Regions from separate parts of the Vagococcus sp. WN80Y genome, predicted to be linked through region 1. Evidence: predicted binding sites of a transcription regulator. Region 1 holds the regulator's gene; each other region holds the start of a gene.

Region 1 (10,285 bases):
GCCGCTCCCATTGGTAAGCCTGGGTGTCCTGAATTTGCTTTCTGAATTGCGTCCATACTTAGGGTACGGATTGAGTTAACGCCTAGTTCATCGATTTTATCAAACAAAATAATCATCCTCCTGCTATTTTAGGTTTTTTTTACCTTTATAGGGTTATTTTACCTTTTGTTTGACTAAATTGCAATTGAAAAATGAAATCGTTTTGCTTTTTTATCAAAAATCCTGCTAAAACGCATTAAAAAAAGACTTTTGCAAATAAACCAAATCTTAGCAAAAGTCTTTAAAATTAATCATTATGACGATTATGAAGCCCTTTTTCCTTTTGAATATCTTTTAGCTTATCAGGTGTTACATCGTTCCCTTCCTGATCCACTACTTTCATTCCCTCGATATGATTCCGCATCCCACCACGAAATTTTTCAAGATATTCTTCTCTTAATATTTTTTGTTCCTTTTGTTCGTTAAGTGTTAAACCTTCACCTTTTGATTTGTTGGCTAACTCATTAATACGAGCTAATTTATCTTTTGATAACATTTTATTCCCTCCTAAACAGTTTTAAAGTGTCCTATTATTTATTCCACCGATGCCTTTAATACTAGACTATTTCAATTCAAAAAACAACTAAATAGTCTAGCCACAGCATGTCCTCTATATCAAACAAACTACTATCAAAAAAAGTTTATGTTTCCATCAAAATAAGCGAACATCTGTTTGATTTATTAAGTTTTTTATGCTAAACTCAAATTAATACTAAATCTGCCCTAAGGAGGTATCAGTATGGCAAAAGCACATGAAACACGACAATCTGAAATTTTAAAATATATCCATAGCCAAGTTGAAGAAAAAGGCTATCCACCAACAGTCAGAGAAATTGGCATTGCTGTTAATCTATCATCAACATCAACCGTTCACGGTCACTTATCTCGTCTAGAGAAAAAAGGACTCTTACAACGTGACCCAACAAAGCCACGAGCAATTGAGTTAACTCAAATTGGACTGGATATGATCGGTATTCGTCCTACAACTATCCCGATTTTAGGAACAGTTACTGCTGGAGAGCCTATCTTAGCTGTAGAAGAAGCATCAGACTTCTTTCCTATCCCACCTGATTTGAAACATGAGGACAATAGTTTATTCATGCTAACCATTCGGGGAGAAAGTATGATTAACGCCGGCATCTTGGATGGCGATCAAGTCATTGTAAAAAAACAAGCCTCGGCTTCAAATGGAGAAATTGTGATTGCTATGACTGATGAAGATGAAGCAACGTGCAAAAGATTTTACAAAGAAAAAGATCATTTTCGACTTCAACCAGAAAATGATAGCTTAGAGCCAATTATCTTACCTAATGTTTCTATTTTAGGTAAAGTAGTTGGATTATACCGCAATCACATTTAACCACAAACAACCAGCTTATCTGCTGGTTGTTTTCTTTTCCCATATAACCCATTTCATTCGTTTTACCTTAATTGAAAAGTTTTCTCACTTTCCTCTTTACAAAGCGAACGTTTGTTTGTATAATAAAGAAAAGAACAAACGTTCGCATAAAATATATGAGGTGATATAAATGGTAGGTATTCGTCGAATCGGGTTGGTATTCTTCATTTTAATTATTGGCATTTGTTTGGGTTCACTAGGGATTAAGACAGCACTATTGATCGTCACGCCTTTATTCTTCTTATGGTTCATGGTTTGGGACGAACGAAGCTATCGTCGTCATACTCGTAAGCAGCACTATCAAAGCGATCACACTTATAGCTATCGCCGTTAATTCATTAAAAAGACTCTTCACTCAACTGTTATCCCCCTAACAGTTGAGTGAAGAGCTTTTTTGCTTTTTATAAAAAAAACGAAATCAACTTGTTTATTCAACCTAAGTAATCATTCGGTTACTTTAACTGGTGTTCCTGCCTTGATGTTATCGTAAAACCACTTAGAATCAGGCAGTGATAAGCGGAAACAACCATGTGAAGCACGCTTACCTAGCTTTTCAGCTTCAGCTACATTTATCTCTAACTGCTCATTAACAGGGACACTGTGAAATAAATAAACGCCATAATCTTTAAACGAGACATAATTTAGTGCTCCTTCGCCTAACTCAGCATTAAAAAAGCTTTCACCTCGAATTTCCTGAATCTCAAAATCCCCTAAAGGTGTCGCATTCTCATCGTCAGCTAAGCCAGAAGATGTCACCATCGTATAAATTAGTTTATCGTTATCATAAAAATAAATACGCTGATCCGTCACATTTGCCACAATTCGAAGGACCATATCAGCTGTCAACTTAGGATATTCTCCACCCGTTGGCTTTTTCCACAAATCTTTATCGACTTTCTTTTCTTCTGCCACAGTTGGCGTTACTTTAGCGGAGTTAACCTTCGGACCTTTTAGTGAAATATCAGGCCCAACAAATGGTAGCTTACGTCCCTCTTTAGTTGTCACACCACTAACTTCTGACGGTGCAACAGCAATCATCAAGCAAACCAATCCAGCTAAAAGAAAGCTTTTTTTAATCCCCTTCACTGCGTTCATTCCTTTCATCTTAACTCACTAAAAATACATCTTTCTATTATTAATTTCACCTTAACACAGCTTGTTTTTAGCGTCAAAGATTTTATAGCTTCGCTCTATCTCCGTCTAAAATTTATTAATAATTTCATCCACATTTTTAATCATAACCGAAATTGTGCCATCAGGATTATTAATAAACTCAATTAATTCTTTATTTTTATAGACCTCAACAGGGATAATCATTTCAATCCCATTAGCTAATTTGAGCTTTTGTTTACTGTATTTTTTTTCATATTTCGGCACATTAATCGGAATATCTTCCTCAAAATTTGTTCGTTCTACTCGCTCGATATATTCTGCTTTAGCTGAGATATTATTCTCAAACACTCTTTCAGCAATTTTTTCATTACTAATTTTTCCATCTTCTTCAATACTCTCATAAACTGCTTGTTGAATGTTTGACATGCTGACGTACTTTTCTTCATTATACTTATCAGCAATTTCCTTAACAGCCTTTTTAACAATTTTGATATTATCTTGGACTGTCGGTGTTGCTTCTGTTTTTAACAAAATACTAGAAAAATACTCTACTTTGCGACCATCAAACTTGTATTTCTTTTCTACTAAATCAAACGTTTTTTTGGTGATATTAATTAAAACAGCTTCGTCAACTTTTTGTGTAATACTTGGCAAAATAGTTTTATTAATGATAATATTATTCAACATTCCATCGTCAACATAGTCAACAAAATGAGTATATGCTGGACGATAATTCAATTTAAAAATCCCTACGTACTGGTCAGTTTCATCCTCTCCGTGAAAATAAAGTAGATCTCCACTTGGAATCTCTTCCCCTTGAACCACGCAATCATAAAACTTCTGAGCAACACTTTCACTCTTTTCAACAAAATTTAACCGTTCATTCGTAATATCAACGAATAAGTCATTGCTTTCATCCAATGTTCCTGTTTTAAAATCAGCATTATTAAATCGTTTCATGATTCCTTCAAGGTACGTCTTAACTGCATAATCTGTCATCGTTAACGCCTTCTGTGAACAGATTAGCGAGCTTGCTTCTAAATCCAGTACATGTAAAATAGCCTCTTTAATTTCCATTTAATTGCTCCTTAGCCTTGCCTGTCTCTTTAATTCCAAAATACTATTATACAACAATTAAGAGTCACTACGTAAGTAAAATGATATCATTATTCTGACAGTTGCTTGTTCAATATGATTAGCCATATAAAACCCCCAAGATTGCCAACTATTCTCTAGCAATCTTGAGGGTATCATTTATTTTTTTGAGCCTTTTTTAGGGCTTTCTTCAGTATCTAATTCTTTCCCTAATTGAATAATAAACTCTTTTAAGTTATCTTTCACCTCAGGATGAGTCAAGCCATATTCAATGCTTGTTTTCATAAACCCAAATTTATCACCAACGTCATAGCGTTTACCTGTAAATTGATGAGCGAATACACGCTGAGTTTTATTCAAGGTATCAATCGCATCAGTAAGCTGAATTTCACCGCCTGCACCTGGTGTTTGTTGATCCAAGACATCAAAAATCTCAGGAGTTAATAAGTAACGACCAATGATAGCTAAATCACTTGGCGCTTCATCTGGATTCGGCTTCTCAACAAAGTTTTTTACATTGTATAAACCCTTTTTCACCATATGTTCTGGGTTAATAATCCCATATTTTGAGGTATCTTCATGAGGGACTTCCATAACCGCTATAGTTGAAGCACGTGTCTCATCGTAATCATTGATTAGTTGCTTCGTCAACGGAATCGTATCCTCCATCAAATCATCTCCAAGCATGACTACAAAAGGTTCATTACCGACGAACGCACGACCTAATGAAACCGCATGCCCTAAACCACGAGGACTAGATTGACGCATAAAATGTAAGTTCAAATCGGTTGTTTCTTCTACTAATTTCAGTAAATCCGTTTTACCTTTTGATTTTAAGTTCATTTCTAATTCCAAGTTTGCGTCAAAATGATCCTCAATCGGACGTTTAGCCTTACCAGTAATAATTAAAATGTCTTCAATTCCAGATGCCAATGCTTCCTCAACAATAAATTGAATAGTTGGTTTATCAACAATCGGTAACATTTCCTTTGCCATAGCTTTCGTCGCTGGTAAAAATCTTGTTCCTAATCCTGCGGCTGGAATAATCGCCTTTTTCACACGTTGTTTCACAATAAATTCTCCTCTTCTATTTAGGGTGTTCTCCCTATTATACTTAATCTGGTTACTAAAACTCTTTTTCTGAGCGACCATCTCGCAGCATAATTTGTTTCGCTGCTTCCTTGACATCAGCTCCTTCATACAGCACCTTGTAAATAGTTTCTGTAATCGGCATTTCCACTTTCAATTCTTGCGATAATTCATAGGCTGCTTTTGTTGTAGAAACGCCTTCCACAATCATCCCCATATTATCTAAAACCTCTTGCAAATTGTGTCCACGGCCAAGCAAATCTCCTGCACGCCAATTACGAGAATGGACACTTGTGCAAGTAACGATTAAATCGCCAACGCCACTCATGCCAATAAAAGTTAGTGGATCAGCTCCCATTGCAACGCCTAACCGACTAATTTCGGCCAATCCACGCGTCATAATAGCTGCCTTAGCATTGTCTCCAAAGCCTAATCCATGAATCGCACCTGAACCTAGAGCAATAATATTTTTTAAAGCCGCGCCCGTTTCTACACCAATCACATCATCATTTGTATAAATTCGGAAGTATTCATTCATAAACAGCGCTTGAACATACTCTGCATATTTTAAATTTTTACTGGCTGCTGTAATGGTTGTAATATCACGTACTGCGACCTCTTCTGCATGACTTGGGCCAGATAACACCACAACATCTTTTCGTTTGTCTTCAGGGATTTCTTCCATAAGAACTTGAGAAATTCGCTTGTGTGACCCTTGCTCTAGCCCTTTACTGGCATGGATAATAACTGGTTTAGTATCTAAAACCGCCACCAACTGTTGAGCAACAGAACGAATCGCCTTAGTTGGAACAACAAATAAAATCGCATCAGCACCTGCTACAGCAGCTTTCAAATCCATTTCTGCTTTCAATTTTTCCGGTAGGAGTAGGTCAGGTAAATAATGTTGATTGGTATGATGAGTATTGATTTCAGCAATTTGCTCAGCTTCTCGTCCCCAAATGGTCACCTCATGACCGTTCTCCACTAATACTTTAGCCAACGCTGTCCCCCATGATCCGGGACCTAAAACAGCAATTTTTTGTTTCATCCGTTAACTTCCTTTCACACCTTTTGATAGAATCCACTCTGTTAAGTCTACCATAGATTCAACAATTTTATCAGGCTTATACGGCGCCATTTCTGCCACTGTTTTATGGGACCAACCTACAAACACACTTTCCATTCCTGCATTGTGCCCTGCTTTTATGTCATGCCAATTATCCCCAACCATCACACATTCGTCAGCATCAACGCCTAAACGAGCCATTGCAACAGTTAAAGGCTCAGGATCTGGTTTCACCTTTTGGTAATCATTACCACCAATAATCTCATCAAAATAGTCCGTCATTTCAAGTAAATCTAAGCCCTTTTGCAATACTTGATTATACTTAGTTGACACAACCGCCAATTTAAAGCCCGCTGCTTTTAAGGTGGCTAGAGACTCATTGACATTGGGAAACACTTGAATTAAGGCATCGTGCTGTTGATGATTGAACTCTCGATATTCACGTACCATTTGCTCCGTTTTTTCTGGTAAGAGAGCACCAAAAACTTCTTCTAAGGGCGGTCCATTAAATGGCCGAACTTTTTCTGTATCATATTCGCCTGGAAAATACTGATTCAATACATGAAGATAAGATTCTGAAATCAGATGATTCGTATCTGCCAATGTACCATCAAAATCAAATAAAACTGTTGTTAACACTACTATCGTGCTCCTTTACGATTATAAATAGGCGGATTAACTTTTTTTCGGCGATAAACGATGAAAATTAAACTACCAAAAAAGAGAATAATTGATAAGAACTGAGACACTCGAATATCACCAACTAAGTACAAGCTGTCTGTTCTCATCCCTTCAATAAAGAAGCGACCAAATGAATACCAGATAACGTAGGTAAAGAATATCTCTCCCTCACGGAAAAAGTTTTTCTTACGTAACCAAAGAATCAAAATAAAACCAATGACATTCCAAAGACTTTCATAAAGAAACGTAGGTTGTCGATACGCTCCATCAATATACATATTTTCAATAATGAATGTAGGCAAATGCAGCCCTTGTAGAAATCCTAGCGTTGTTTCTCCTCCGTAAGCCTCGTGATTCATAAAATTTCCCCAACGGCCAATTGCTTGAGCAATGATTACGCTAGGGGCAGCGATATCAAGAAATTTCCAAAAAGAAATATAGCGTGATTGAGTAAAGAAATATACGACAAGTCCACCAGCAATTAAGCCACCATAAACTGCTAAGCCGCCACTCCTAATAGCAAATATTTGAAGTGGATTTTTAAGGTAATATTGCCATTCAAAAATCACGTAATACAACCGAGCCCCAATGATTGCAATCGGTAGGCCCCAAAACATAAAATCAACGATGTCGTCCTCTTTTAAGCCAACTCGTTTTGCCTCTCGTGAAGCCAACCAAACAGCTAAAACTATTCCGCTGACAATAATAACTCCATACCACATGACCTCAATTCCAAAAAGTTTGAAAGCCACGGGGTTAACTTGCGCTAAAAACATCGATATCCCCCTTTATAGTCACTCTAATTTAAGCTGATATAGTCTACTATTCTGCTTCAGAGTTTTCTTTGATTAGCGCGGTTAAATTATTCTCAAATGTTTTTGTAGCATCGTATCCCATTGTTTTTGCTCTGAAGTTCATCGCAGCTACCTCAATGATAATCGCCACATTACGGCCTGTTTTAACTGGAATCGATATTTTAGGGATATCCACATTTGCAATTTGAACAGTCTCAGCCGCACCACCTAATCGGTCAAACTTCTTATCTTTGCTCCAATTTTCTAGGTAGACAACTAATTGAACCTGACCGCTACCACGGACAGAGCTTGCGCCAAATAAGTTCATTACATCAATAATACCAATCCCACGAATTTCAATTAGATGCTCAAGTAATCTAGCTGGTTCACCAATTACTGTACGCTCATCTTGTTGATAGACATCAACCCGATCATCCGCAATAAGTCTGTGACCTTTTTTGATTAATTCTAGCGCTGTTTCACTCTTACCGATTCCACTGTCCCCTTGAATCAATACACCGAGCCCATAAACCTCGACCAATACTCCATGAATAGACGTTCGCTTAGCCAATTGACTTTCTAAGTAATTTGATACCACACCAGAAATTCGCGATGTTGTTAAAGACGAACGTAAAACAGGCACTTGCTTCTCTTCCGCCACGCGCAACATATTGCTAGGTGGAATCAGATCACGGGCAAAAATAATAACTGGCGTCTCCTCGTGGCACAACCGACGCATCACCATGACCTGCTCTTCTGGAGTCATTTTTTGTGAAAACGTGGTCTCCTTGCGGCCAAATAATTGAACTCGATCATAAGGATAATAATTAAAATAGCCGGTTAATTCTAAACCCGGCCGGGAAATATCACTTGTTTTTATTTTTCTATCTAAATAGTCTTCTCCACAAACTACTTCAAGCTGTAATTCGTTGACTAATTCTTGAACTGTTACTGACTCTGTCATACATAACCTTCTCTCTAAATTGTTTGCTTGTTCCATTTTATCATTTAACGACATAAGTTTCTACATAATCAATCGAACAAAGCTATTTCTTCTCTTTTAAGCAGTCCCTTTCAACAAAATGAGCTTGCTTCAACTACCTAAAAAAACAGCCTGCCTCAACTAATGTGAGACAGAGCTGCTTGCGTGTTCCGGGATAGGCAGTGACAAAAATCGCCGATAAAGAATCATCATGATTAAACTAGAAGGAAGCGACATGTAAACCAATGGTAGTAACCCAGGAACCCAGTGAAATAGATAGTAACTTCCAGCTAATATGATTAAGATTTTCGCAACTTCAAAAGGACTAAATACAATCAATAGAAAGGGTTGCAAAAATAACTTCTTAACAGGCAATTTAAAATGGACATAGGCTGGAAAGAAAAAAACCAATAATAATACAAATACACCAAGCAAAATGATCGAAAAATAATGAAAGCCAATCATCAAGTAATCAGAAGCATTTAGCGTAATTCGGTAATTAAAAAATAATATCAGACCTAGTATAGCCATAAAACAGCCACATAAATTAGTTTTTAAAAATTCTTTGTAATAGTAATGAAAAAATGTCTTGCCTATTTTAAGTGACTCATCATCTGTCATAAACCCTTGACGAAGAACTGCAAATAAAGCTGTTGTGGCGGGCATAATGCCAAAAGCTATTCCTCCCAGTAATGTCAGCACTATCCATAAAACATTCAAATAAACTAATTTCGTCACCACAACTGACCAATGATATAACTTTTCTCCCATTTTAACCTCTCCCTAGTCTAAACTCATTACCCCTTAATTGCGCCTACCATGATTCCTTTTTCAAAATATTTTGCTACTAGTGGATAAAATAATAACACGGGAACGCTAGAAATGACCACAACACTGTATTTTATCGTTTGTTTAATCATGCTAACCTCCGCTTGACTGCTTGACATTATTTGCTGATTAGCGGCCTCCCCCATCTGATTTTGGATAAGAATCTCTCGCAAAATTAACTGCAAAGGAAATAACTCGCGATCTGACAAATAGATCATGGCATCAAAATAACCATTCCAGCGACCAACACCATAAAACATCATCATGACTGCTATAATCGGTGTTGAAAGCGGCAAGACAACCTTCCAAAGTAACTGCATGTCCGTACATCCATCAATAAAAGCACTTTCTTCTAGCTCTCGTGGAATATTTTGCTGAAAATAGGTTCGCATGATGATCATGTTATACACACCTACTGCTCCCGGCAAGATCATTACCCAAATCGTATTGATAATCCCTAGCTTCTGATTAACTAAATAAGTCGGAATTAATCCTCCTGAAAAGAACATTGTAAAGGTAAATAGAAAGGTTAGCGCATTTCGTCCTTTAAAATCTCGACGAGATAGTGGATAGGCCGCTAGAGTTGTCATGATAACATTAATCATAGTTCCAAGACCGGTATAAATAACTGCATTCTTAAACCCAATCCAAATGTCACGATTTTCAAAAACCTTACGATAACCATTTAGTGTAAATCCTTTTGGCCACACTAATAGTGTACTATCAAAAATTTTCGTCGGATCACTTAAAGAGGCAGATACCACAAATAGAATCGGATAAAAAATCAATAAAATAATTATGACAATCAGAATTGTATTAATAGTATCAAAAAGCTTATCTTCTTTTGATCGATTATGTTTCATTTTTCCCTCCTACCACAAACTATTTTCGCCTGTTTTTTGAGCAATCTTATTCACAATAAATAAGATAATAAAGTTGACTAAATTGTTAAATAACCCTACTGCAGCTGAAAAGCTGTATTCTGCATTTAATATCCCAGCTTTGTAGATATAGGTTGATAATACTTCCGAAGTTGCCAAATTCGCATCATTTTGAAGTAACAGCACTTTTTCAAAACCAACAGACATAATACTTCCGGTTGCTAAAATAGTCGATATCACTATCGTTGGCATAATCGCTGGAATTGTAATATGCCGCATACATTGAACTCTCGAGGCACCTTCTAGATAGGCCGCCTC
Region 2 (10,285 bases), on a different contig from region 1:
GATAAAATTGTTTGGCAAAATGTTTATTTTGCGATGGCCGTCGTGATTTTCTTAGTTATTCTAAATATTTTCGGTAAAATGAATTTACCGATCGGCATCCTAGTTCACGAAGGCAGTACCTTAGTTGTTATTTTTAATGGTTTACGCTTATTATTACCGGTTAAAGAATAGAAAATTGAGTAGAAATGAGTTTCCTTTAGTGTTATTTAAAGGAGGTTCATTTTTTTGTTTAGTCGAAGAATAATGAAAATCGGGTATCATTATACGAACATTTATTATAAAATGAACTGTACCCTAAAAATGATTGGAGAACTGATGTGAAAAAAACAGTAATTGAGATTTCGGGAGAACAACGGGGCGTCTATGTAGATGAACAAGTGGATGATCGTCCGTTATTATTATACATTCATGGAGGGCCGTTGTTCCCTGAATTATTTTTAATAGATAAGTATTATCCGAAGATGTATACAGAGTTTCAATGTGTGTTTCCAGAGACGAGAGGGTGCGGGCTCAATACAGAGTGTACGGGCAAAGAATTAACTATCGAGAATCTGGTGGACGATATTATTGAGTGGGCAGAGTATTTCTTGGAAAAATTTAATAAAAAAAATTGCCTGATAATGGGACATTCATTTGGAACGGTGACAGCTGGTTTGGCTGTAAAAAAACGGCCAGAGCTTTTTTCTGCTTATATTGGGATTGGGCAAGTCAATTCAATGTATGAACATCAGCGGACTGTTTATGAGTTTGTAAAGGAGTGCTGTGCCAAAGAAAATAACCCTAAATTTTTGGCTAAGTTTCCAGACAAAATGGCAATAGCCTTCGAAAAGGATCGTCAATTCTATATGTTTACGGAGAAATATTTGTATAAACATGGGCGAGCTCTTTTTCATACAAGAAGGTACACGAATGGTCAGACAATCAAAGACTTGTTTAGCTACAAGGGGTATTCATTAGGAGAAAAGTTTCAGTTTTTGGGTGTGCTATTCTCAGCGAAGGCCCTACCGTTGCTTGAAGAATTTATGGTAGAGGATTACGGGGAAGTGGTAAAAGAATTACCTGTTCCAATGTTCATCTTTAATGGTAAATATGATTTAATGACCTGTCCAGAGCAGGCAGAGATATTTTATGAGACGGTTTCTGCGCCACTTAAAGCTTTTTATTTATATGAGGAGTCGGCGCATTTTCCAATGTTTGATGAGCCTGAAAAATTTAGTCGTGATATGACTGAGATCAAGCAGTCTATGTTCCGTTAAATAAGGATGAAAGAAAAGTAAAAAGAACTTTTCTTTCATCCTCTTTTTAATCGTGAGAAAAAGTACCACTTAGCTAATTTTTTCGACCGCTTATCGAAAAAAGCTTCTAAAAAATCCATTATTTCGTATAATAAAAGTGTCAGGAGGCAAGTGAATGGAGATTGAGATGCGTATAGATAAAGCCTTAGATAAGGTGAAGATCCTTATTGAGTCACCCAGCGTAGAAACAGCTAATAACATTTATCAGAGATTGTCAGAGAAAGAGAGTAAGCAAGTGATTAAGCAACGAATTGATGATGGGTATCAATTGATTGAGATTGCGACTATTGAAGTGGTTGAGGTTTTCGGTGATGAGATGATTATTTTCTTAACAACGGGAGAAGAAATTGAAACAAAAGGTCGTTTGTACAAATTTAAAGAAGAGTTAGCAGATCCATTATTTGTACAGATTACGAAGTCATCTTTAGTTAATTTGAAGCAGATTCACAAGCTAGAAAATTCGTTCTCGGGTAATATGGTGGCGTATTTAAAAAGTGGCAAAAAGCAGTCAGTATCAAGGCGGTATTTAGCTGATTTGAAGAATGGATTAGATCAATTATAGGAGGAAGACAGATGAAAAAAATGAGTCAAAACGCACTGGTAGGCATAGGAATAGGGAGCATGATTTATTTAATAACAGGTATCTTCTTTACAAGCGGGGAAGTGAGAAAAAATAGTTTGCTAGTTTTATTGATGGGAGCAGTGATCGGACTGATTTCGACTATATACGAAAGTGAGAAGTTGTCTCTTTTGGTAAAGACATTATGCCAAATGATTGGTTCCTATGTCGTCTTTTTATGTGTGGCTTATTTGGGGAATTGGTTTCCTTTTCAAATAGGGATTATATTAACGGCATCTCTTTCATTTTTTGTTATCTTCTTCATTTTTTGGACAATGTTCTACTTTAAAGAAAAAAAAGAGTTGGCCAAAATTAATCAGCAATTGAACAAGTAGGTCTCATATAAAAGTAATCCCCTGAAACTGCTAAGTTTCGGGGGATTATATGTGTAGGTCTTTAGCTATTTCTGGTAAATTAGTTAGAATTCTTTATGAAAAACCATAAAGAGGCAGACTGCTGCAGTGATTGCTGATCCAACTTCAAACCATATATTATTACGAGAATACAAGAAAATTGCAAATCCGATAAAGACAATGGTTATAAATAAGAAGAACAGGCTCACAAAGTCAACTTTTTTCATTAGTAATAGGCCCCTTTATTAGTTATTGATTTATTTTAAGCTAAAAAGAGGAAAATTGCATTAAAAATGACACAAAAACAACGCCTAACGGTCAGATAAGTCGCTCCATTTTTTTGATGAATGGAGTTCTATATGCCTAATTTCGTCATACCCGACTTTATTTTTTCCGATAAAAAAGCCTAACTCATCGTAGCCAGCTATCTTTCCCACAATATCATCATAATAATGACCTTCAGCGTCAACTGCTTCTAATTGCAGGCAAACCTGAGCTGATTTTAGTTGAGCGAGGCCTAGTACGTTATCAATGTCAGCAGAAGCCATTTGTGGTTTCTGCTTATTTTCTTTTCTTCGGTGGGCTATTGACTGTTCTATCTGAGCGGAGTGTTCGCTTAAGTAAAAGCCTGAATATTTTTTTAACCCTCTATCGTGGTAGTGAGAATTTAGTTCTATCATAAGCCATCATTGCCACCTGCATGCCCACCAACTAAGTGTGAGCGACTGATAACAGTTCCTCCTTCCATGATACTACTTGCATGAACAAGTGCTTCATAGCCGTATTTATTCCGAATGTCATCAACTAAATAATCAAGCTTATTAGTTGCTATTTGGCGGTCTGGCTCATTAAATAGGTCTAACTGCATGTAGTTAGCACCTGTTAGTTTAGAAAAATTTACACCGATATGTCTAACAGCACATCCATTGTAGTGAAGCCTAAATAAGTGGAGGGCGTGGTTAAATAAAACTTTCGAATTATTAGTTGGTGGAATAGAAAGCTGTCGAGAAAATCCTGGACTTCCTTCTCCTTTTGAATAACCAAAGGAAAGGCTGATACAAGATGTTTGAAACTGTTTACGTCTAATTCGGCTAGCCACTTGTTCAACAATTTCACGTAGAACGATTTCTATCTCATGTTGATAGGTATAATCCTTCATCAGTACTTGGCTATTGCCAATACTTTTTGCTTGAGGGATGTAGCGTTCCTTTAGTAGGGTACGGTCAATTCCCCAAGCATGGGCAATTAGCTGCTGACCAATCACTCCCATCCGACTTTTCATCGTAAAAAAATCATAATGAGCAAGCTCCTCAATGGTACGAATTCCCATTTTCCATAGAGCTGCCTCTGTACGAGTGTTAATACCCCAAAAATCAGTTAGTTGAGGAATTTTCCACACCGTATTCGGGACGGTTTCATACTGCCAATTAGCGATCATGTCGTCATTTTGTTTTGCTTCATTATCAAGCGCTAATTTGCTTAATAACATGTTAGAACCAATGCCGATTGTACAGTATAGCCCGGTTTCTTTTAGAATTCTTTCTTTAAATAAGCAAGCAAATTCGTAAGCATTTTTTCCAAATAATCGTTTAGATGCTTGGATTCTGACAAAGCTTTCATCAATTGAATAGATGTACAAATCCTCATCAGCGACATATTCTCGAAAAATAGCATTAATTTGTTTATTGCGCTCGATGTAGAGGGTCATTCGAGGTGGTACAATTAGTAAGTCAGGGTGGTCAGGAATGTCATATTTTCTCGAGACATTGCTAATCCCGAGCACCTCTTTTGCTTTAGGAGATGCGGCTAAAACCAAGCCACCACTATTGTCGGCGTTACTCATAACGACGAGCATAGTCGCTAAGGGATCGAGGCCACGTTCAACACATTCAATTGAGGAATAAAAGCTTTTCATGTCCACGCAGAGCGTTTCATTTACGGGTTCGATTTCGTAGTTGAAATACTGCTCCATTTCTTCACCTCTCTCAAATAATAGTTCAATTATACGAATGTACGTTCTTTTGGTCAAGTAGTAGTGATCAAATATACATAAGTTAATATACGTGGAACAAAATGAAGAGGTGAAATATAAATCTTATACGCTAAAAGGAAAGGTGGCAGTAGGAATAAAAACAGTGTATAAGCTAAGCTGATAATATGACAAGTTATAGAATCTGGGTGAAAATATTAATAGTTTATTAAAGGATAGTGGAGAATAGGAAAGGAAGAAAGAAAATGTTAGATTTTTGTTCAAAACCAGAGCGGGCTAAGCTTGATATTTTAGCGTTTCTTGTGAGGAAAGGGGATGTTAGCACAACAAAAGACTTGTCCCATGAATTAGGAGTATCGGTTAGAACAGCCAATCGATATATAGAGGAGTTGCAAAAGGACATTAAAAATTTGAGTTTGGATGAGTCAGTTGTGTTTACAAAGGATAAGGGAACTATTTATATGCGTCTGTCACCTACACAGCCTTTTCACTATATTATAGATAGTCTTCGTCTACAGTATGCAGAAAATTCGATGGAGTTTGTGATTATTAAATCTGTGTTACGCCAGAAATATGAGTCTGTGACAGAATTAGCCGATGAGCTTTTTTTGAATACAACGAGTCTTTATTATTATTTATCAGAGTTAGAGGTCTTTTTTGATAATTTTAATATTAAACTATCTTTTATGGACAATCATTCTTATTCCAATTTAATTTGTGAGGAAAAACATAGACGAATTTTTACCTTTTTTTTCTATTGGAATTTCTATAAAGGCTTGGATATTTATCCAACACCGTTAATTGAAGAGACAGAAGGCGAACTTAAACAAGCCATTCATGAATTAACTAAACGTGATATGTTGCCAACTAGATTGACACAATTAGCCTATGTAGGTGGGATTTCTCGTGAACGAATACAAAATGAAAAAAGAATGATGGCTTATCCTGAAACTATCCAACCTATTTTAGAGATTTTTTTTAGGGTTAACGATCTATCTCGTAATGTATCTTTTTTTGAAGAAATCCCCACAATGGAGGGGGCAGCTATTGAGCGATTGTATCTTAATCTGGCGATGAGAATGCATGTTTCAGAGCTTGATAATCCAAAGCAGATTAAGCAAATAGTTGAGGAAGTTTTACGGCTGTCAGTTCCTATTGCAGAAATCAGTAGTGATTTAGTGGCTGATACTCAAGTTTATTTTAATATAAGCCTGAATGAAGAAGAACAGCTGAAATTTTACTATAATAGTTTGCTATTACTGCTGTATGTTTTTTATTTTGATATTAATTTGCCCGAAAAATTCGGCAGATTGGGTGAGATAACTTTATTTCAAATGACTGCTGAGGGAACTAGTATAGAACAACAAGTTATTGATTTCTACCAGATGTTTAACATACAAGAGCGAGTACCTGAAAAGCATACTGAAATGATGATCGGGATGATTTTATATTCAATGAGCTATCATAAAAATAAGCAATTGAATATTGCCGTGCAGTATTCAAAAAATGTTTTAGGGGCTAACTTAATTCGAAATAAATTACTTTCAGTGTTTAATCCAGAAAAAATTTATTTTACTGTCTCTATAGATGAGGCAGATGTTATTATTTCTGATGGTGGGGAAGATAGATTGGATATGGAGAAATGTTTTTATTTAGATCGATTAAGTGATCGGGTTAGGTGGGAAAATTTATTTGATTTTATTCAAAAAGAATTATTTAAATTGGAATTTACACCATAACAGTGGTAGGTGAATCGCTAGATAAGATATAATTCAACCGGATTGTTCACTTTAAACACGATGAATTTTATGGTACATCGAATAAAATTAAAAAAAATTCATTTTATTTTTATTTTTTGATGTAAGTTTTCTTTTAGTTGGGTGCCGTTATCATGAGAATAACCAATAAAACAAAAGAAAGGAGCACGTAATGAGAAGATTATACAGAACTTTAGCAATCCTTATTTGATTAATAGTTATTTTAATTGTTTCTAATAGACCTGTTAAAGCGATGCAACTAACCTCTTTTGGGGCAGTTATGGCTCATATAGAAGCTGGCTCAACCATTGAATTACACTCAATGGTGTTAACTAAAAAAGGAAACGATTATCTTTACGAAATGACTGGCAAACAAGATCAAAAAGCTTATTCTTGGCAAGTTAATGGTAATACTGGGAAAATAACAAAGAGGCAAATAAATGTAACAAGCTTACAAGATGGAATTCTGTCTTTTAACAAAGATATTTTGATACAAAACTTATCTATTATTGCTGAAGTTTCAGTAGGTAAAGGAGTAGCAACAAAATGGGAGTTAACTCATTTAAAAGGAAGAGGTGTTTGGGAAATAACGATTCAAGATGGGGTACAACAATATTTTGTAATAATTGATAATCAAACACAGATAGTCGAAGCTGTGAATCTAAACTAAGAAAGAAAATTAGGGATTATCAAGATAAAATTATTAATATTGAGCATTGTAACCTTTGGGATGATCTTAGGAGAGTGTGCTACAACTAATACATCGCCAAAGAAATTTTCAAAAGAAAGTACAGTAGCTTCAATTGATAATGGTAATAGGCAATTAGTTATTTCAGTGGTGAAAATTTCGGTTACAGATGCTATTTCAGCGTATAATAAAACTTACCCTAATAGTTCTATCCTTTCTATTAATTTGGATACCGCTTTTGGCACGTATTATTTCAAAATACAGGGGATGAAAATAAAGAATATGAGTTAAAAATTAATACTGAAGCAGGTGAGGAAACAAAAGAACGAGAAGAAAAGCTGGATGCAGATGAACAAAATGGTGTTAAAAAGGCAGAGGATTCACTGAACCTTAAGGATATTCTATCAATAGAAGAGGGGCACAAATCGCTGCAGAGGCACTGGATTTGGAGATAGAATTAGTGGTTGAGTGGTCTTTAAACAGAGAAATGGCTATTACTTATTGGGAAGTTACTTTTAAATTAAGTCATTCGGAGTCAAGCATAAAGCTTGATGCACAAACAGGTACTGTTTTAGAAACTGAATTAGAAGATTAGATGCTAAAATCAGCTAAAAAAGCGTGGAAAGTCACCTTCCACGCTCTTTTAACTTTCAAGTTCTATTCTTAAAACGACAACGTCTTAATACCATTTTTAATTTTTGCGATGGCATTTCAGGTATATGCTGTAGCCAAGTAGTAAAAGCAGAAGACCAATACTTGTATACAAAATTGATGGCTGTTCACCGGCATTTAATAACCTTCTTGTTTTCTTTCTTGGATTAGAGGTCTTTTTTTCATTTCCACCAAGATTACCTGGTTCTCCAGACGAACCGGGTGGTGGTGTATTTTTTTCTTTCGTATTGACAACATCGCCATTCCAATTTTTTGGAGAGGCAACTATCAGTTTTCCAGCTTCATCATAATCAATAACCACTTTTATCGGCTCTTTCAATAATCGGTAGTCAATTGGTGCTTTTGTTTCCGTCAAATAATAGGTGCCTTTTTCTAGGTTTGTGAACAAGGCTTGTCCTTCATAATCTGTTGTTACAGGACCTTGCAGTACATTCTTATCAGGACCTTGTAACTCAAACATAGCGCCTGATAACACCTCGCCATCTTCATTGATTTTGGTAATTGGTAAATCAATCACCTGCTCATTTATGATTGTCCCATCCCATGCTTCAGGTTTTGTAATAACCAACTCACCGTTGTTATCATAAGCCACTGTGATTTCTATTGGTTTTGACAGTGAGAATCCTTCAGGTGCTTGGACTTCTATCAAGCGGTAGGTCCCAGCTTTGACATTTGTAAAGGTTAGGTTGCCTTGAGCATTAGAGGTTTGAGCAGTACCAACTACCTCATCATCTTCATCCCGGAGCTCAAATATAGCACCTACTAATGGCTGTTTCTGCTCATCTGTCTTGGTCAAATGCAATGCCGTCGCTTGCTTGTTGACGATAACAGGCAGGCCATTCTCATTCGTTTCGAATTTTTCCTCTGGATATTCAACATGTAAAAAGCCATGCTCATCCCAGTAAACACGTACTGGAATCGGTGGATTTGGTACATAGCCTTCTGGATATTCTACTTCTCTTAGTGCATAAAATCCTGAAGTAACCTCAGTGAAATTTACTTTTCCATCACCAGTTGAAACAGCTTGATAAGAGGGGCCACCATATAAAGAGGTTAACTCAAACTTCACGCCAGATAGAGGAACGTTTCCCTGTGAGGTCTCGCCCATTTTAATAAATGGAAACTCTATATTAGGCTTTGGTTCGTCTACATCCGGCATATTGTATATTTTGCCATCCCATAGCTCATTATAATCGCCAAAGTCAGGCGTAGCGACTAATCTTTCACTCTCATCTACATAAACGGAAATGGGAATGGGCTCTATTTCCAGATAACCGTTTGGTGCATGTGTTTCAATTAATTGATAATCACCGACTGTTAGGCCTGTAAAAACGACTTTTCCGTCAGAATCAGTTGTTATGGGACCTTGAATTACGTTTCCGTTAGTATCACGTAATTCAAATACGGCACCGGCCAGTGGATTCCCTAGATAATCCACTTTTGTAAAGATAAAATCTGTTCTCATCTGTGTATTTTTTACTTGATACTGATTGTTCCAGTCGGAAGGTTGAACAATCGTTGGATTGCCAGAATTATCAAAATCCACGACAATACGTACTGGATCAATCGATTCATATCCCTCAGGTGCCTGTGTCTCAACTAAATAATACTTACCAATAGCAATTCCTTTAAAAGTAACTTTACCAACGGGATCTGAAGTGATAGGACCTTGAATTAATTTTCCTTGCTCATCTCGCAATTCAAATATCGCGCCATTTAAGGGTTTATTATTTTCGCCCACTTTAGTGAAAGAAAAATCGGAGCGCTTTGTCTTATTTACAACAACACTTTGCCAGTCCGTCGGTTGCAGTACTGTCAGTTGCTTGTTCACATCGTAACCAATGGTAACAGAGATTGGTTCAGCTAAATAGTAGTTTTCTGGCCCGCCAGTTTCTACAAGCTGGTAGGTTCCTTGAGTTATGTCGGTAAAGGTAACTTTTCCTTCACGATCAGAAACAATTGGTCCATAAACTCTATTGCCATTAGCATCTTGTAGTTCAAATATTGCTCCTCTAAGTGGCTGGCCATCCTCTGTTTGTTTTTCAAAGGTGAAATCTGTCAGTTGCTTGTTGACGATTTTTCTATCCCACGCTTCAGGCTTCGTAATCACTAATTGACCACTGTCATCATAAGTCACAACCAATTCTAGCTTCTCACTTACCAGATAGCCATTTGGAGTGGTCGTTTCCACTAAATAATAGGTTCCGCTTGTGACATGTTCAAATACTATTTTTCCCTCATTATCCGAGCGGGCAGGTCCTGCTACTCGTGTGCCACTTTTATCCTGCAATTCGAATACCGCTCCGGCTAACGGTTGATTATTATCGGTGACCTTTAACAATTCAAGGTCTAAAGAAGCATGATTGACCAGCTGAAGCTCTTCGCCGCTTTTTTCAAATATATCTTCTGGATAAGCGATAGCTAGTGTATTGATCTGGGTTCGATAAACACGAATTATTATCGGATGAATTGGATTATAACCATCAGGCGTTGATATTTCCTCAAGAATATATACACCTTCTATTAAACCTGAGAAAGTAACTTCTCCACTTGCATTAGAGGTTGCTTCGATTATCTTTCCTCGATCTAAAAGTGAAGTAAGCTTAAATTGAACGTTTTTCAATGGATGAGTTCCGTCACCATGTTCTCCCAGCTTTGTAAATACAAAATCAGTTTTCAAATCTGGTTCTAATGCATCTGGTAGATTGTAAAGTGTAGGATCGAGCCATTCAGTATAACCATCTCCATAATCAATCAATATTTCTAGCTCATCTGTTTCAGATAAGCGAACCTCCAAAGGGATTTCCCGATCAAGTGCAAGATAACCTGAAGGCGGTTGAACTTCTTTTAGTGTATAGAAGCCAATTGTCAGATCAGTAAATTGAATCTTCCCATCGTTGTTGCTTGTTAC
Region 3 (10,285 bases), on a different contig from region 1:
TTAGTAAAAAAAATACGGAAAAGGTGGCGTGGCTCTACACCGAAACGTCGAAAAAAGACGAGAAAGCATAAAAAGAGTCAAGCTTCTACTAAAAAACATAGATAATAGACTGGTTAACAATTCAGGAACTCGACTGCAAAGTAGTTGAGTTTTTTTATCGAGTCTCGGACTGTGAGAATCGTGGGCTAGTCTTTGTTGATAGCCTCTGTTTTTTGTCAAAAAATCTGGTATCATAGTGGGGAAGTTAGAATGGTAATTATGACATCAAGGAGAGTCGATAACATGACTAAAACAAGACTTAAAGTTGGCACGTTTAACATAGCTGCTGGCTTGCAACCGAATTTAGAAGCGCTTAAAAAGGTGATTGCTGCTACTCAACTCGACATAGTTGGATTACAGGAGGTGGATAAATTCACCAAGCGTATGCCTTACGATATGCTAAGCGGTATTGCAGGTAATACCTTTCCTTATTTGTATTTTAGTGCAAGTATGCCTTTTGAGGCAGGAGAATTTGGTAATGGAATAATGTCCGTAACGCCCTTTTGCTCTACTGAAATGACTCATTATATTGAACGAGCCGACTTAGAGCAACTAGAGCCACGCGCATATCAGTGTGTCAAAATTATAGCTGATGGTAAGGAAATTAGTTTCTATAACACTCATCTTTCCTATGAAAACCAAGCTCTTCGTCAAAGCCAATTCAGAGAATTATTAGAGGCATTGGAGCAAGACGAGAGCGCTTATCAAATTATTGTTGGTGATTTCAATACAGATCAATCGGTTAGTGAATTTGATTTAATGTCTGCTTCTTATAGCTGTGTTAATGGCCATCAAGGAGACTGGTGCGAAACATTTAATCAGGTTGATGTATCGATGAAAACAACAGCAATCGATAATATTTTTATTAGCCAAACTATCCAGCTTGTTGATTGGCAGATTGATGATGAGTTAGTCTCTGATCATTATTTATTGTCTGCTTTGCTGGAGTTAGCATAATTGAAGGATATAAAATAACAAAAAAAATTTTATTTTTTGGAATTATCACCAATATTAATCAAATAAATTTCACATTTTAATAACGAGTTTATAAAAGAAAAATCAAAAATTAATGATAATATTTAGATATTAGCTAGTTACGTATTTCTGACAGAGCTAATAGAAACGCATTCCTTTAGCTAGCTAATGAGTGGCTGCCGACAGGAACGGCGGTCACTTTTAATCAGATGAGGAAAGGAGGATTAGAGATGACTTATAGAGATGGATATGGCGAATACCGGCTGTCTCTTGATTTAGAAACGCAATTGTTTAAAGTTTATTTACCTGATAAACCCGAAGTTTGTGGTTACGGTACAACAATCGAAAAGGCGCTTCAACAATTAAGTAGACAAAAGGAGCCAGTATAGATGAGTGACCTGGAACTAGATTCACGATAAAAAGAGGTATTGTAAAAAAATTACAATACCTCTTTTTTATTTTAGAAAAATTTTAGATAAGAATTAAACATTTGCTAAAGGATGATAGAGTTTCTTTACTATTTTTTTTCATTGTGGTTTAATTACTTTTGTAAAGAGAAAGTGTGAGGTGAGATATGTCTGCAGGTAAAAAAGTTTTTTTAAGTATTTTAGCGGTAATGCTTGTAATCATTTTAGGGATTGGGGCTTATGCAGCTAAAGTTTATTTTGATGTTAAAGGAACAGCGAATGAGATCCATGAACCAATGAATCGAAAGGTCTCTGATAAGCGAGACAAACCCGTAAGCATTGATGCAGGAGAGCCTTTTTCAGTATTGTTATTAGGCTTGGATACAGGTGATTTGGGTCGTGATGAACAAGGTCGTTCTGATACGATGTTAGTGGCAACTATAAGCCCTAAAAATAATCAAACGACGCTCGTAAGTATTGCTCGTGATACTTATACGGAAATTGTTGGCAATGGTACAACTGATAAAATTAACCACGCCTATGCATTTGGTGGTGTAGAAATGGCAATGAATACGGTTGAGAACTTGTTAGATATCCCACTAGATCACTATGTGACGATCAACATGAAAGGGTTGAAGGAACTAGTTGATGCTGTTGGTGGCGTAAAGGTAGAGAATACGTTAGAATTTAGTCAGGATGGTTTTGACTTTCCTTTAGGAATTATTTCACTGAATGGCGAGCAAGCTCTGTCATATTCGCGGATGCGTTATGAAGACCCTAAAGGCGACTATGGCCGCCAGGATCGTCAGCGAAAAATTATTGAAGCAATCGTAAAAAAATCTTTGAAGCTTTCAACAATAACAAGCTATAAATCATTATTGGACACAATTGGTTCGAATATGAAAACTGATTTATCTTGGGATGATATGGTAGATATCCAAAGCAAGTACCGCAATGCAATGGGGGATATTAAACAAGAAACCTTACAAGGACAAGGTGTAATGCGTGATGGCGTTTCCTATCAGGACATAGCACCAGAAGAACTGACTCGTGTACAAGGAATTTTGAAAGCACAATTAGAAAAATAAAAAAATCTGCAACTACTCGTGATAAGTGGTTGCAGATTTTTTTACTTATTGAAGCAATTTGAAGAGGTCTTTGGTCATGTTGGCATTTTTTGAGTCGGGATAGATGTAGTTACTTAAAGTGACAATCCCTGTACTTCCGTCAGGAGAAAAGGAGAGGGTGGGCTCAAATCCGACAAAGACACCATGACCAGAAATAAAGGTATCATTATGGTAAAATCCAGCTGTATAAGTATAGTCGAAGGGTAATTTTGGTCGAGACCATAGCTCGGTTAAGCTTGATTTAGAAATGATTTTCTCATCGATCAGTGCCTGAATAAAGGTAAACATATCACCAACTGATGAATACACATTGCCTGTTCCAGTTTCTGAGGCAAAGGTAGTATCGGGCGTCTTAATTGGTTGCTCATAAGCTGCTTTTTTATTTTCAGATGCGACAGCGTGATTAGAACTTGCGTAAAAAGTAGGATAGAAGCCGGTGTGTTGCAAGTTCAGTTTAGTAATAATTTGAGTGGTGAAATAGTCTTGGTAAGTTTGCCCAGTAATTTGCCGAATAATACCTGCTAATAACGTGTAATTAACTGCCGAATAATTCCATTTTGTTAATGGACTGTAAGTTAGATTGTTAAGAGCATAGTTCAGAGAATCTTCTTCTGATACGCCAGCCGTATTGAAGCCTTTTAACTGTAGTCCAGATGTCATGTTTAATAAATTTTTAATCGTAATTTGATCACTATTAGGAATGTTTGGATAAAAGGTTACTAATGGTGTTTCCATTGTTAATAAGCCTTCTTCTATTAATTTCATGACTAGGACTGCTGTGTAGGCTTTTTGGACAGAGGCAATCATAAATTCTGTATTAGCATCATTTAAGCGATCAAGAGACTTGTCAGCATAACCGTAGCCACGTTCTAAGACAATCTGATTGTCTTTAACTACTAAGATTGACCCAATAAATTTAGTGTCATTAATTTTACTTTCAATCTGTTTTGTCAGCTCTGGATATTGCTCACCATTGTTAGTTTGACCAAAGGCTATTCGAGGTTTCTTTTTTTCTTCTTCTTCTTTAAGTTGTTGGAGATTAAGGTCTATTTTTTTTTGTAGATCACTATTTTGTGTGGTTAGAGAAGCGACAGTTTGTTGCTGTTTTGTTAGTTCCTGTTGATTTTTGGCAGCTAGCTGAGGCTCGTAAAAGAAATAGAAAAAACAAAAAATGGCCAAGCCACCAGTTAGGAATCCGAAGAAGAAAAAGAAGCGATGATAGCGTCGTTGACGTTTTCTTTGTATATTCATTTGTTGTTTTCGTTTATTTTCCATAAGGGCCTCCCATGTTGCAAAAGCATGTTTATATACTCACAGTTATCTAGCGAGATATGCATAGATTAGTTATATCACTTCTAATATAAAAGATAAACAATTTTTGGCTATCCTTACAAAGACGTAAGCTTTTCGCTATAAGCTGTTAGAAAAATTTAATAAATCAAAAAATGACTGACAGCTAAGCTTGGGCTGTCAGCCACTTCTGATAATTAAGATCTTAGGGTTAGTTTGACAACGACTTCCGCGCGAGCCGTTTGTGGAAACATATCCACTGATTGTAGATAATCAACATCATATTTTTTGGTTAATCTAACTAAATCTCGAGCTAATGTAGAAGGGTTGCAGGAGACGTAGACTAATTTTCTACTTGGATAACGTAGAATAGCTTGAATCAATTGTTCGTCTAGTCCTGTCCTAGGGGGATCGACAATTATTCCGTCAGGCCTAAATCCAGCCCTTAGCCAGTGAGGAAGAAGCTCCTCAGCTGTCCCTACTTCATAACGACTGTTGTCAATACCAAGACGTTCAGCATTGCGTTGTGCGTCTTCAATCGCAGCTGGAATAGTGTCCATTCCTCGAACCCGCTTAACTTGCTTAGCGAGGCTTAGGCCGATTGTACCAACACCACAGTAGGCATCGACGATTGTGTCATTTGGTTGAACATCAAGGGCCTTTCTTGCTTCCTCATATAGGACAGCTGTCTGCTCTGGATTAAGTTGAAAGAATGCTCTCGGTGATAAGTCAAACACTAAATCACCGAGATGTTCTTCAATACTTTCTTTTCCCCAGAGATGTTGTGTGTCATCTCCCATCACAAGAGATGTTTTTTTATTTTGAATATTTTGCATAATTGAAACGACGTTTGGGATAGTTTCAATTATATCCGCAATTAAGGCCTTTTTTTTCGGTAATTTTGGACTATTTGTAATAAAAACTAATTGAATTTCTTTAGTAGCAATCCCAACTCGAACCATTAGTGTTTTGACAATTCCACTATTTTTTTGTTCATCATAAATAGGAACTTGATGCTTAGTCAACAGTTCAACTACTTGATTAACAGTGGACATGGTTGCGGGTTGTTGGACTAAACAGTCTTCAATGGGCACTAGCTGATGAGAATCAGCTTGGTAAAGTCCTGCTTGAGCATGGCCATCACTTGCTTGACGAACTTGGAATTGTAGTTTGTTTCTGTAATGCCAAGGTGTTTTCATACCAATTGTCGGTAAGAGTTTATAAGTTTGATAACCGTTTGGTTGGTATTTAGCCAGAGCTTGCTTAACCACATCCTTTTTAAAGCTTAATTGTGAGTCATAGGCTAGATGCTGCAATTGACAGCCACCACATTCTTCGTAAACAGAGCATGGAGGGATCACTCGGTCTGGGGCTTGCTTATTTATTTTCGTTAAGCGAGCTTCAACGAAACGTGGCATAATTTTAGTAACCTCGACTGTGACAGTTTCGGTCGGTAATGCGCCAGGAATAAAGACAATCGTTTTTTTGAAATAGCCAATGCCTTCTCCGTTGATGCCTAATCGCTTAATTGGAAGTGTTAGTGACTGGCCAAGTTTAATTGTATGTTTGGTTTCCATTGATTCACCTTTTTTCATTATTGTTTCAGCTTATCTATTTTAGCACAGAATCAATTGAAATGCTGTTGAAGTTGAATCAGCCTTCTGTTAATAAAAATATCTCAGCTATCAGGACGTTTTGGAAAGAAATATATGGTAAACTATTAAAAGATAGAGAACGTTTGTTTGTTCTTAGATATGACTATCATGAAAGTATTAAGAAAAAATGAGGAGTTGAAGACAATGGAAATTATTAACCGTCTCTCAAAGGAAAAAAATAATCAATACAAAGTCTGGCTCGAATCGGGTAGCTCCTTTTTTGTTTCAGAGGATGTCTTGGTTCGTTTACGGTTGCTCAAAGGAATGGAAGTTGATAATGAGCTTATTGAAACTGCAAAAAAAGAAAGTCAGTTGGATCACGGGTATCAAATGGCTCTCAATTATTTGAGTTATCAATTACGCTCTCAAAAGGAAATTGAGGATTATCTAAGAGGTCGTGAAATTGATAGTCCAAGTATTAGTGAAATTATTAAACGCTTAGAGTCTCTTAAGTTAGTCGATGATGTAATGTACGGAGAAAGCTATGTAAGAACGCAAATGCGTACATCAGATAAAGGCCCAAGCGTTGTTCGTCAACAACTGAAAAAAAGAGGGCTAAGGGATGATGTCGTTGAACAGGTTTTACAGCTTTATACAGAAGAAGAGCAAGGCCGTGTGGCGCTAGAGGTAGGAACTAAGGCGGCACGAAAATATGGTCGTAATAGTCATTATGAACGATTACAGAAGATTCGTCAGTATTTAATGACAAAAGGGTTTAATGGCGACATTATTACAATGACATTAGAGAGTCTGTCAATTGAAAAAGATGAAGAGGAAGAAGAAAACCTACTAGAAATTCAAGGCGATAAGCTGTGGCGAAAAAATCAACGCTTTGATGCTAAGAAACGTAAACAGAAAGTCACTCAATCCCTGTACCAAAAAGGGTTTAGTTTTGATATAATTAATGCCTATATTAGTCAGAAAGAGATGGAAGATGAAGAGTAAAATTGAGAAACCGGATGCTCGTTTGGAGCAAGTGGTTGCGGAGTGGAGTCAAGAAAAGATAGCAAGCTTTCAGCATGATTTTTTGGCTTGGTATGAACAAGAGCGTCGCCTGTTACCTTGGCGAGAGAATCAAGATCCTTACCGGATTTGGGTGTCTGAAATCATGCTACAACAAACCCAGGTAGTGACAGTCATTCCTTTTTTCTATCGTTTTATGGAGTGGTTTCCGACAATTAAAGAGTTGGCTGAGGCACCAGAGGAGAGACTTTTAAAAGCGTGGGAAGGTCTAGGCTATTACTCACGAGTGCGTAATATGCAGGCAGCTGCTCAACAGGTGATGGAAAATTTTAATGGTCAAATGCCACAAACAATTGAAGAAATCAGTACTCTAAAGGGGATTGGGCCGTATACTGCTGGGGCGATTGCAAGTATTGCTTTTGATTTACCAGAACCAGCTATTGATGGAAATGTCATGAGGGTATTTAGTCGGTTATTTGAATTGATGGATGATATTGCTAAGCCCGCTAGTCGGAAGACCTTTGATTTTGTTGTTCGTAAGTTGATCTCTCATGAGGATCCAAGTAGTTTTAATCAAGCCATTATGGATTTAGGGTCAGGAACTTGTACACCGACGAGTCCGAAGTGTGAAAGTTGTCCAATCCAAACCTATTGTAGCGCTTATCATAGCGGTACGATGACTAATTATCCAGTTAAGAGCAAAAAAATAAAAAGCCGTCCTGTTTATTATATGGCACAAGTTATTCGCAATCAGGATGGCGAGTATCTAATTGGTCAACGGCCAGAGACGGGATTATTAGCTAACTTGTGGACGTTTCCTTTGATAGAGGTGAACAAGGAGGAATACGTTGAGATGCGTAATCAATGGTTAGATTATGAGCAGAGTCAAAATGCCCAGACAAGGCTTAATTTAGTAGCGGAGGATGAAATAGATCTTAGCGACTGGGTATCTTCTAACGGTCAAGATAGTCAAGTGATTTGGCAAAAACAACCTTTGGGAGAGGTGACTCATGTTTTTAGTCATTTAAAATGGCATGTCTTAGTAACTTATGGTGTGACAAAAGATAAAGAATATGATTTACAAGCGAATGAATATTGGGTGAGACCGGCTGATTTTAATGAGTACGCGTTTCCTAAGCCACAGCAAAAAATGATTGAGTTATTAGAAGGTAAAGCTTATTTTTAATTAGGAGGTTGAAGTATGAAGACAATTGGATTAATTGGTGGAATGAGTTGGGAGAGCACAGTCGATTATTATCGTGTGATTAACCAAGCCGTTAAGCGTGAGTTAGGCGGGCTTCACTCGGCAAAGATTATTTTAGTTAGTGTTGATTTTCAGGAGATTGAAACGTATCAATTTGCTGGACAATGGGAAAAGAGCGAAGAGATTTTAGTTGAAGCTGCTAAGACATTAGAAAAAGCAGGTGCTGATTTTGTTCTAATTTGTACGAATACAATGCATAAAGTAGCTGGGGGTGTGGCAGCAGCCATAGAGATTCCTTTATTACATATTGCTAAAGTGACAGGAGAATTATTGGTAGAAAAGCAATTGAAAAAAGTTGCTTTATTGGGAACTATTTTTACGATGGAGCAGGCTTTTTACCGAGATGAAATTGAAGCTAAAGGTATTGAAGTTATCGTTCCTAACCAAGCTGACCGACAAGTGGTTAGCCGGATTATTTATGAGGAACTTTGTTTAGGCGAATTGAGTGATGATTCTCGTCGAACCTATTTACGAATTATTGCTGAGTTAGCTTCTCAGGGGGCTGAGGGGGTTATCCTAGGCTGTACAGAAATTGGGCTACTCATTAAACAAAGTGATACATTAGTGCCATTGTTTGATACAACCAAAATACACGCTGAGAGTGCTGCTTTATCTGCACTTTCACGGTAATCGTTCCTTGATTCGAGGAGAATTAGGTATTTTATTCTAGCTATCAGACATATTTGTGATATAATAATTCTGATGCCGGTGTAATGAACACCCTAACGAAATGGCTGAATCATTTCAGAGAAAGTAGGGTACCTATGCGTGTTCCTAGAGAAGGGGAATTCATCACCATTCAAAGCTATAAACACGACGGCAATTTGCATCGAACATGGCGAGATACCATGGTATTAAAAACAAGTGAGCACTCGCTCATAGGGGTCAATGACCATACTTTAGTGACTGAATCAGACGGTCGTAGATGGGTAACGAGAGAGCCTGCTATTGTGTATTTCCACAATAAATATTGGTTCAATGTGATAGCCATGATTAGAGAAAAAGGGGTTTCTTATTACTGTAATTTAGCCTCACCTTATCTCTTAGACGAAGAAGCTTTAAAGTATATTGACTATGATTTGGATATCAAAGTCTTTCCTGATGGAGAAAAGCGCTTGTTAGACGTCGATGAGTATGAAGAGCACCGTAAACAAATGAACTATCCGGCGGAGATTGATTTTATTTTAAAAGAAAATGTCAAGATTCTCGTCGATTGGATCAACAATGGGTATGGGCCCTTTTCTCAAGAGTATGTTGAACTTTGGTATGATCGTTATCAGCAATTGTCTCGTAAGTAGTATGAGGTTAGATGAGTTCTAACATAAGTAAAAAAGAATGGAGCTGTCAGCTGTTTAGCTGGCAGTTCCATTTTTAGCATTCTTTTCAATTAAGACCCGATAATTATAACAGGATAGGTTTCAGAAAGGGAATTGTGACTTAAGTCACGCCCTCTTTTTGTTTCACGTATATTATGTGATGACCGCGTCCCAAAAGTATACTCGCTCTGTTGTTCTTAGTGCTCGGAGTAAGACGAAGGTTGTCACAACTTCCTTTATTTAGAGAGTTTTTTCCATCATATGATGGGGGATATTGGCATCTAAAAATTCATCGCCATAAATTGAATAACCGAGTTTGCTATAAAAGCCGATTGCAGTATTCTGTGCGCCAAGAATAATACGTTCAAAGTCTTGTTCAGCGGCGATTTTCTCTGCTTCAAACATGAGCTTTTTTCCAAGGCTGAGATTGCGAGCCTCTTTCATAACGGCCATTCGCTGTAATTTAGCAACGTGATGGTCTTGTTTTAATAACCGACAAGTAGCAACTGGTTGGTTATCATGATAAAGGACGAAGTGGAGACATTTTTCTTCTCCATCTATTTCAATTGCTTCGGAGACACCTTGTTCCTTCATAAAGACAGCTCGTCTGATGGCTAAAGCATCTTGATAAATAGCTGTTGACAGGTCTTCAGTAAATTGGACGATCATGTAATTCTCACCTCTTGCTTAGATTTCTACTTATAATAGTACAAAAGAAGAGCATAAATCAAGTAAAAAGTTAAAATTTAAAGTGAAATAATCAGTCTTAAGAACTATTTTAGCGCTACTTTTTTTCGGATACAATAGAGAGAGGGAGAAGCAACATAAAATAATTGGTTATTTTGAATCTTATCGAGGTAAATAAGAGCAATTTGTGGTTAAATCCATTATACTAAATGAGAGTTAGATTATGTTGTTGTTCAGGTACAGGAAATGTGTACGTGAAAGTTGAAGGAGGAAGTATTATTGTTTGAAAAACTTAAGCAATCCAAGTTAATGTTTTGGTCGGTGGAATTACTAGTCATCGCGACCTTTATTTTGGTATCATCCAAGATAAATTTTATGTTTAAGCCGGTGGCAACGTTATTTACAACGCTTTTTGCCCCAATCTTAATTGCAGGATTTTTGTATTATATGCTTAATCCATTAGTGAAATTATTGATTAAAAAGACGAAGATGAAAAAGAATTTAGCTGTGGCCCTAGTTTTTCTCTTGCTACTTGGGGCGTTGGTCGTTTTTATTGGTGCAA

What was found. Region 1 encodes LexA, which represses DNA repair genes until DNA is damaged. Its sites were predicted from a motif close to CNAACANNTGTTNG; they were not measured.
Region 2: a site for LexA is predicted at 4,274-4,287, ahead of AC5KOD_RS11910 (Y-family DNA polymerase). Genes of this name have one in related genera too.
Region 3: a site for LexA is predicted at 5,570-5,583, ahead of recX (recombination regulator RecX). Genes of this name have one in related genera too.

Annotation. Positions count from the first base shown of each region.
Region 1 covers NZ_JCAQHY010000001.1:259,242-269,526, reverse strand. Annotated here, with positions in the region: partial or broken gene AC5KOD_RS01355 (thiamine pyrophosphate-binding protein) at 1-107, opposite strand, end outside; gene AC5KOD_RS01350 (DUF896 family protein) at 287-535, opposite strand; gene lexA (transcriptional repressor LexA) at 779-1,399, shown strand; gene AC5KOD_RS01340 (hypothetical protein) at 1,569-1,772, shown strand; gene AC5KOD_RS01335 (L,D-transpeptidase) at 1,883-2,533, opposite strand; gene AC5KOD_RS01330 (nucleoid-associated protein) at 2,639-3,628, opposite strand; gene galU (UTP--glucose-1-phosphate uridylyltransferase GalU) at 3,806-4,717, opposite strand; gene AC5KOD_RS01320 (NAD(P)H-dependent glycerol-3-phosphate dehydrogenase) at 4,773-5,783, opposite strand; gene ppaX (pyrophosphatase PpaX) at 5,787-6,440, opposite strand; gene lgt (prolipoprotein diacylglyceryl transferase) at 6,443-7,258, opposite strand; gene hprK (HPr(Ser) kinase/phosphatase) at 7,305-8,240, opposite strand; gene AC5KOD_RS01300 (YesL family protein) at 8,400-9,029, opposite strand; gene AC5KOD_RS01295 (carbohydrate ABC transporter permease) at 9,056-9,949, opposite strand; gene AC5KOD_RS01290 (ABC transporter permease) at 9,959-10,285, opposite strand, start outside.
Region 2 covers NZ_JCAQHY010000153.1:30,943-41,227, forward strand. Annotated here, with positions in the region: gene AC5KOD_RS11885 (heavy metal translocating P-type ATPase) at 1-171, shown strand, start outside; gene AC5KOD_RS11890 (alpha/beta fold hydrolase) at 318-1,256, shown strand; gene AC5KOD_RS11895 (LytTR family DNA-binding domain-containing protein) at 1,411-1,857, shown strand; gene AC5KOD_RS11900 (DUF3021 domain-containing protein) at 1,869-2,249, shown strand; gene AC5KOD_RS11905 (hypothetical protein) at 2,579-2,947, opposite strand; gene AC5KOD_RS11910 (Y-family DNA polymerase) at 2,944-4,239, opposite strand; gene AC5KOD_RS11915 (helix-turn-helix domain-containing protein) at 4,503-5,996, shown strand; gene AC5KOD_RS11920 (PepSY domain-containing protein) at 6,295-6,684, shown strand; gene AC5KOD_RS11925 (hypothetical protein) at 6,724-6,993, shown strand; gene AC5KOD_RS11930 (hypothetical protein) at 7,163-7,297, shown strand; gene AC5KOD_RS11935 (SpaA isopeptide-forming pilin-related protein) at 7,394-10,285, opposite strand, start outside.
Region 3 covers NZ_JCAQHY010000165.1:35,685-45,969, reverse strand. Annotated here, with positions in the region: gene AC5KOD_RS15730 (hypothetical protein) at 1-105, shown strand, start outside; gene AC5KOD_RS15725 (endonuclease/exonuclease/phosphatase family protein) at 283-996, shown strand; gene AC5KOD_RS15720 (hypothetical protein) at 1,245-1,403, shown strand; gene AC5KOD_RS15715 (LCP family glycopolymer transferase) at 1,589-2,509, shown strand; gene AC5KOD_RS15710 (serine hydrolase domain-containing protein) at 2,555-3,823, opposite strand; gene rlmD (23S rRNA (uracil(1939)-C(5))-methyltransferase RlmD) at 4,036-5,415, opposite strand; gene recX (recombination regulator RecX) at 5,638-6,438, shown strand; gene mutY (A/G-specific adenine glycosylase) at 6,428-7,642, shown strand; gene AC5KOD_RS15690 (aspartate/glutamate racemase family protein) at 7,658-8,350, shown strand; gene ntdP (nucleoside tri-diphosphate phosphatase) at 8,485-9,018, shown strand; gene AC5KOD_RS15680 (GNAT family N-acetyltransferase) at 9,277-9,705, opposite strand; gene AC5KOD_RS15675 (AI-2E family transporter) at 10,003-10,285, shown strand, end outside.